Linked DNA regions of Azospirillum brasilense. The protein of the gene in region 1 interacts with the protein of each later gene in a pairwise test. Links are inferred from orthologs where the notes say so. Each region holds a gene or a part of one and is shown in the gene's direction. Other genes may lie near its edges. The genes, in order: AMK58_RS15540 and nifS.

What was found.
Region 2: the proteins of AMK58_RS15540 (region 1) and nifS interact in binary tests that used the Escherichia coli proteins (3 or more experiments, as listed by UniProt). The link is inferred for Azospirillum brasilense from one-to-one orthologs.

What each region holds. Positions count from the first base shown.
Region 1 is NZ_CP012915.1:399,280-402,381, forward strand. What follows is about bases 270-3,055. They hold AMK58_RS15540 (sulfurtransferase TusA family protein), read left to right. Parts: upstream 270-1,441; coding sequence 1,442-1,669; downstream 1,670-3,055. Other genes in these bases: AMK58_RS15530 (DUF423 domain-containing protein), read left to right, coding at 388-792; AMK58_RS15535 (ArsR/SmtB family transcription factor), read right to left, coding at 811-1,170; AMK58_RS15545 (histone deacetylase family protein), read left to right, coding at 1,838-2,767; AMK58_RS15550 (exodeoxyribonuclease VII small subunit), read left to right, coding at 2,924-3,055. In the rest of the region: AMK58_RS15525 (response regulator), read right to left, coding at 1-93; more of AMK58_RS15550, read left to right, coding at 3,056-3,102. UniProt on the Escherichia coli protein: Sulfur carrier protein involved in sulfur trafficking in the cell. Part of a sulfur-relay system required for 2-thiolation during synthesis of 2-thiouridine of the modified wobble base 5-methylaminomethyl-2-thiouridine (mnm(5)s(2)U) in tRNA.
Region 2 is NZ_CP012914.1:1,009,581-1,012,730, reverse strand. Bases 146-2,979 are described here. They hold nifS (cysteine desulfurase NifS), read left to right. Parts: upstream 146-876; coding sequence 877-2,082; downstream 2,083-2,979. Other genes in these bases: nifV (homocitrate synthase), read left to right, coding at 2,351-2,979; nifU (Fe-S cluster assembly protein NifU), read left to right, coding at 146-873. Outside these bases: more of nifU, read left to right, coding at 1-145; more of nifV, read left to right, coding at 2,980-3,150. UniProt on the Escherichia coli protein: Master enzyme that delivers sulfur to a number of partners involved in Fe-S cluster assembly, tRNA modification or cofactor biosynthesis. Catalyzes the removal of elemental sulfur from cysteine to produce alanine.

The sequences.
Region 1 (3,102 bases):
CTTGCGCATCAGCGCCGCGGTCAGCAGCCGGTTGGTCGGGCTGTCATCCACCACCAGCAGGCGTCCGCCGCGCGCCAGGGCCCAGGAGGTCAATCGGTCCTCGGCAGGCGATGGTGGTGTGGTCGAGGAGACCGGCGCGGTGCGTGGCACCGGATCGGTGCGGGAGGAATCTTGCGGCTGTCGGTGCAGAATGGTGTGGTTCACCACGAGCCTTTGGCATTTTGCAAATCAGTTTGCGCCGAACCGCCGCAGACTCCCGGTTTCCCGAGGGGTAAGATGGCCGGCCTGCCCATGCTAAGCAAAGGGTGGGCCAGTTGGTTACGAGATCGAACTTTTTCTGCCGCCCGCAAAAGGCGGAATGCGGGAACGCCAGCGTGGAGAGGACATATGGGATTGCTTGATCGGCTCTGGGTGGCCTTCGCGGCCCTGAACGGTGCCGTCGCGGTGGGGGCGGGAGCCTACGCCAGCCACGGGCTCACCGGTGATCCGCGGGGGCAGGAGCTGTTCCGGCTGGCCGGGCAATACCAGATGTGGCACGCCCTGGCCCTGGTCGCCCTGGTCGCTCTGCTGCGCACCGCCGATGGCCCGGCGCGCTTGGCGTTGCGCTTGTCGGGGTGGCTGTTCGTGGCCGGAATTCTGCTTTTCAGCGGGACGCTTTACGCCACGGCGATCAGCGGTCCGCTTTCCTTCGCCATGACGGCCCCGACCGGGGGCAGCGCCTTCATCCTGGGCTGGCTGGTTCTGGCCCTGGCCGTTCTTCTGTTCGGGCGGCGCTTCTTCGGAAAGGCTTGAGCCGAGAAGGAACCGCGTTCAGGCCGAAGCGCTGCTGGGCTCTTCGGCGGAGGTGGGGGACTCCTCGTCCTTCTTGCGGGCGATGGGCGCACAGAACAGCTCATGGAGCGTCGCCATGATGGTCTGCGCCTCGTGTCCGTTCAGCGAGTAATAAATGTTCTGGGCGGCGCGGCGCGTCCGCACCAGCTTGTCGCGGCGCAGGCGGGCCAGATGCTGGGACAGGGCCGACTGGCTGAGATCGACCAGTTCCTCCAGCTCGCCGACCGACTTCTCGCCCTCGGTCAAGTAGCACAGGATGAGCAGGCGGCGTTCGTTGCTCATGGCCTTGAGCAGCGTGCTGGCCCGCCGTGCGTTGCTCTGCAGATCGGCAATGTTCATAAAACGACCGTTTCCATCGGCGCCAAGCAACAGCGAACCGTTGCGCCCAACCTTTGCGCCGCAGCACCGCCGTTTATCGTTCGTGTTCAATCATATGGAAGAGTGTACCGCGCTGTCTACCCGTGGATGTCCCGTAGTCGAAAGAATGTTCCCCGTTCCGCGAAACCCCAACTGGTGAAATCACGGTTCAACGGGTTGAGGCGCGCGCCCCGCCGTTCTAGACTCCCGGCCTGGAATTGTCGTGGCGGTGCCCGAAGGAGTGCAAGGAACGATGGCCGACCAGACGCTCGACGCCAAGGGGCTGCAATGCCCGCTGCCGGTGCTGCGCGCGCGCAAGGCGCTGAAGACGGTGCCGCCCGGATCGACGCTGACCGTCGAGGCGACCGACCCCAGCGCGCCCAAGGATTTCGCCGCCTTCTGCGAAGCCACCGGCAACCGGCTGGCCTCCAGCGTGGAGGAGGGGGGCGTCTTCCGTTTCGTGATCGAACGCAACGCCTGACAGCGCCGCGAAACGGGGCGTCTTGCGCGTCCCCCGCGCAAAGGGGGTGGGGACGGCGGTTGGGGGATGTGACGATAAGCCCCGCAATCATCCTGTACTTTCATTAGCGATCCGGGAAGAATGGGTGCAGGGAAATGCCTCGAACACGAACGAAAAAGACAGAAAAGCATGTTCACCACCCTGTTCACCCACGCCGCCTGCCTGGACCACGACACAGGGCTGGGCCATCCGGAATGCGCCGACCGGCTTCGTGCGGTGCTGGCGGCACTTGAAACCGAAGAATTCTACATGCTCGAACGGCAGGAGGCGCCGCTCGCCACTTTCGAGCAGCTGTCCCGCGCGCACCCGCGGGAGCATGTCGAGCGCATCCTGGCCCTGGTGCCGGAGCAGGAGCACGCGGGCATCGACGCCGACACGGTGATGTCCCCCGGCTCCGGCGAAGCCGCGCTGCGCGCCGCCGGGGCGGTGGTCGCGGCGGTGGACGCGGTGGCATCGGGCCATTCGCGCAACGCCTTCTGCGCCGTGCGCCCGCCGGGGCACCATGCCGAGCATGACAAGGCTATGGGCTTCTGCCTGTTCAACAACGCCGCGGTCGGCGCCTACCACGCGCGGGCGGCGCATGGGCTGCAGCGGGTTGCGGTGATGGATTTCGACGTGCACCACGGCAACGGCACGCAGGACATTTTCCAGCGGGACCCGGACCTGCTCTATTGCTCCACCCACCAGTCGCCGCTCTATCCCGGCACGGGCGACGCGGGCGAGAAGGGCGAGTACGGCAACTGCGTCAACGCGCCGCTCGCCGCCATGTCCGGCTCGCCGGAGTTCCGGCACGCGATGACCCACATCATTCTGCCGGCCATCGACCATTTCAAACCGGACCTGTTGATCATCTCCGCCGGATTCGACGCTCATTCCCGCGACCCGCTGGCCGGGCTGCATTTGACCGATGACGACTTCGCCTGGGCCACCCGCAAGCTGGGCGATCTGGCCCGCACCCATTGCGGCGCCCGCATCGTGTCGGTTCTGGAGGGCGGCTACAACCTGCGCGCCCTGGCCACGGCCACCGCGGCGCATGTGCGCGAATTGATGTATTGCTGAGCTTTCCGATTCTTCCGGCCGATTCTTCCGGCTAGGCCCGTGGTGGGAGCGTGATACGCCCGCCGCGGGCCTTGCGCATTTGGGGGCTGAGCCATAATTTCGGTTCTCGGTCCCATCGCGGGCACCCCATCGTATGGATCATTGGCCGGATGGATCATGGCTGACCTCGCTAACATTCCCCCCGACATCGCCGCCCTCAGCTTCGAGGACGCGTTGGCCGAGCTTGAGCGCATCGTCCGCCAACTCGAGGACGGGCGCGGCAAGCTCGACGACGCGATCTCCTCCTACGAGCGCGGCACCGCGCTGAAGCGGCATTGCGAGGCGAAGCTGCGGGA
Region 2 (3,150 bases), on another replicon or contig:
AAGAACGCCGGCGCGTTGGATGAGGCGAACGCCGTGGGCGAGGTCGGGTCGATCACCTGCGGCGACGCCCTGAAGCTGATGATGAAGGTCAACCCCGACAGCCAGGTCATCGAGGACGCGAAGTTCCAGACCTTCGGCTGCGGCTCGGCCATCGCGTCCTCGTCGGCGCTGACGGAGATGATCATCGGCAAGACGGTGGACGAGGCGCTGGCCGTCACCAACCGCGACATCGCCGAGTATCTGGGCGGCCTGCCGCCGGAGAAGATGCACTGTTCGGTCATGGGTGCCGAGGCGCTCCGCGCCGCCATCGCCAACTTCAAGGGCGAGGACTGGGTCGACGACCACGAGGAAGGCGAGTTGGTCTGCAAGTGCTTCGGCATCGACGCGGCGATGATCGAACGCGCGGTGACCGTCAACAGCCTGACCACGCTGGAGGAGGTCACCCACTACACCAAGGCCGGCGGTTCCTGCCAGACCTGCCACGAGAAGATCGAGGAGGTGCTGGAGGCCGTGCTCGCCAAGACCGGCGCGTTGGCCCCGCCCAAGCCCCACGCCCCCGGCACGGTCGGGCTGGACGCCATCAAGCCGCTGGCCCCGAAGGCCGAGGCCGCCCCGGCCAAGCTCACGAACGTGCAGCGCATGCAGAAGATCATGTTCGCCATCGAGGAGCTGCGCCCGCAGATCCAGCGCGACGGCGGCGACGTGGAGCTGGTCGACATCGACGGCAAGGACATCTACGTCCGGCTGACCGGCGCCTGCTCCGGCTGTTCGCAGTCCGCCGGCACCATGATGGGCGTGCAGGCCAAGCTGGTCGAGGCGCTGGGCGAGTTCGTCCGCGTCAAGCCCGCCTCCCTCCTGCCGGTGGGGGCCTGAGCCATGACCGCACAGGGAATCTACCTCGACAACAACGCCACCACCCGCGTCGATCCGGACGTGCTGGCGGAGATGCTGCCGCTGTTCACCGAGCAGTTCGGCAACCCTTCCTCCATGCACGGCTTCGGCGCCGCGGTGGGCGGCAAGATCGAATGGGCGCGCAAGCAGGTGCAGGCGCTGCTCGGCGCCGCCCATGACAGCGAGATCGTCTTCACCTCCGGCGGCACGGAGAGCGACAACACCGCCATCCTGTCCACGCTGGAGGCCTATCCGAAGAAGAAGAGCATCGTCACCAGCGTGGTCGAGCACCCCGCCGTCCTGGCGCTGTGCGACTATCTGGAGAAGAAGCGCGGCTACACCGTCCACCGCATCGGCGTCGACAACCGGGGCAACCTCGACCTCGACGCCTACAAGGCGGCGCTGGGGCCGGACGTCGCCATCGTCTCGATCATGTGGGCGAACAACGAGACCGGGACGATCTTCCCGATCGAGGAGCTGGCCCAGCTCGCCAAGGCGGCGGGGGCGGTGTTCCACACCGACGCGGTGCAGGCGGTCGGCAAGATCCCGATGACGCTCGCCACCAGCGCGGTGGACATGCTGTCGCTGTCCGGCCACAAGCTGCACGCGCCCAAGGGCATCGGCGCGCTCTATGTCAAGCGCGGCCTGCGCTTCCGCCCGATGCTGCGCGGCGGCCACCAGGAGCGCTCGCGCCGCGCCGGCACGGAGAACGCGCCGGGCATCGTCGGGCTGGGGGCGGCCGCACAGCTCGCGCTCATGCACATGACCGACGAGAACACGCGGGTGAAGGCGCTGCGCGACAAGCTGGAGCAGGCCATCCTGGCCGCCGTTCCCAACTGCTTCGTCACCGGCAACCCGGCCAACCGCCTGCCCAACACCTGCAACGTCGCCTTCGAGTACATCGAGGGCGAGGCAATCCTCCTGCTGCTCAACGAAGCCGACATCGCCGCCTCGTCGGGGTCGGCCTGCACCTCCGGGTCGCTGGAGCCGAGCCACGTGATGCGGGCGATGGGCGTGCCCTACACCGCCGCCCACGGCGCCACCCGCTTCTCCCTGTCGCGGGAGACGACCGAGGAGGAGATCGACCGGGTGATCGCGGTGGTTCCCGGCATCATCGCGAAGCTGCGCTCGCTGTCGCCCTACTGGTCGCAGGCGGGCGCCCCGAAGGAGTTCGCCCCAGTCTATTCGTAGAAATATTTATTCGTAACACCGAGATCGCAGGCCGGGCCGGGCCCGCGCCCCGGCAACCCGCCCGACGACACCCGCCGGGACGCGGTTCCCTGGCCCGGTCTGCGACACACCTTCTGGCTCCGATGCCCCCACCCTCCCCACTGCGTGGGTCCCCTCCCTCCCCCGCTTCGCAGGAGAGGGCCTTGATCCCCTCCCCTGCGAAGCGGGGGAGGGTTAGGGTGGGGGCAAGACCCACCGCCGATTACGCTCAGATTGAGGATGTGACCGAATGCCGATGGCCGGTTCCACCATCATCAACGACACGACGCTGCGCGACGGGGAGCAGACGGCGGGGGTCGCCTTCACGTTGGACGAGAAGATCGCCATCGCCCGCGCGCTCGACGAGGCCGGCGTGCCGGAGCTTGAGATCGGCATCCCCGCCATGGGGCCGGAGGAGCGCGAAGGCATCCGCGCCGTGGCCGCGCTGGGGCTGAAGGCGCGGCTGATGGTCTGGTGCCGCATGCACGACACCGACCTGAAGGCGGCGCTCGACTGCCGGGTCGGCACCGTCAACCTGTCGATGCCCGTCTCCGACATCCACATTACCAAGAAGCTGAAGCGCAGCCGCGCCTGGGCTCTCGCCGAGATCGAACGCAAGGTCAAGACGGCCCGCGACCACGGGCTGGAGGTCAGCCTGGGCGGCGAGGACTCCTCGCGCGCCGACATGGATTTCCTGATCGCCGCCGCGACCGTGGCGCAAGAGGCCGGCGCCCGCCGCTTCCGCTTCGCCGACACGCTGGGCGTGCTCGATCCCTTCCAGACGCGCGCCTGCATTGAACGGCTGCGCCGGGCCACCGACCTGGAGATCGAGATCCACGCCCACGACGACCTCGGCCTCGCCAACGCCAACTCGCTGGCCGCCGTGCTGGGCGGGGCGACCCACGTCAACACCACCGTCAACGGGCTGGGCGAGCGCGCCGGCAACGCCCCGCTGGAGGAGGTGGTGGTGTCGCTGAAGGTGCTCTACGGGCAGGACTGCGGGGTGGACACCCGCGCGCTGGGGGCGATCTCCGACCTCGTGGAGCGCGC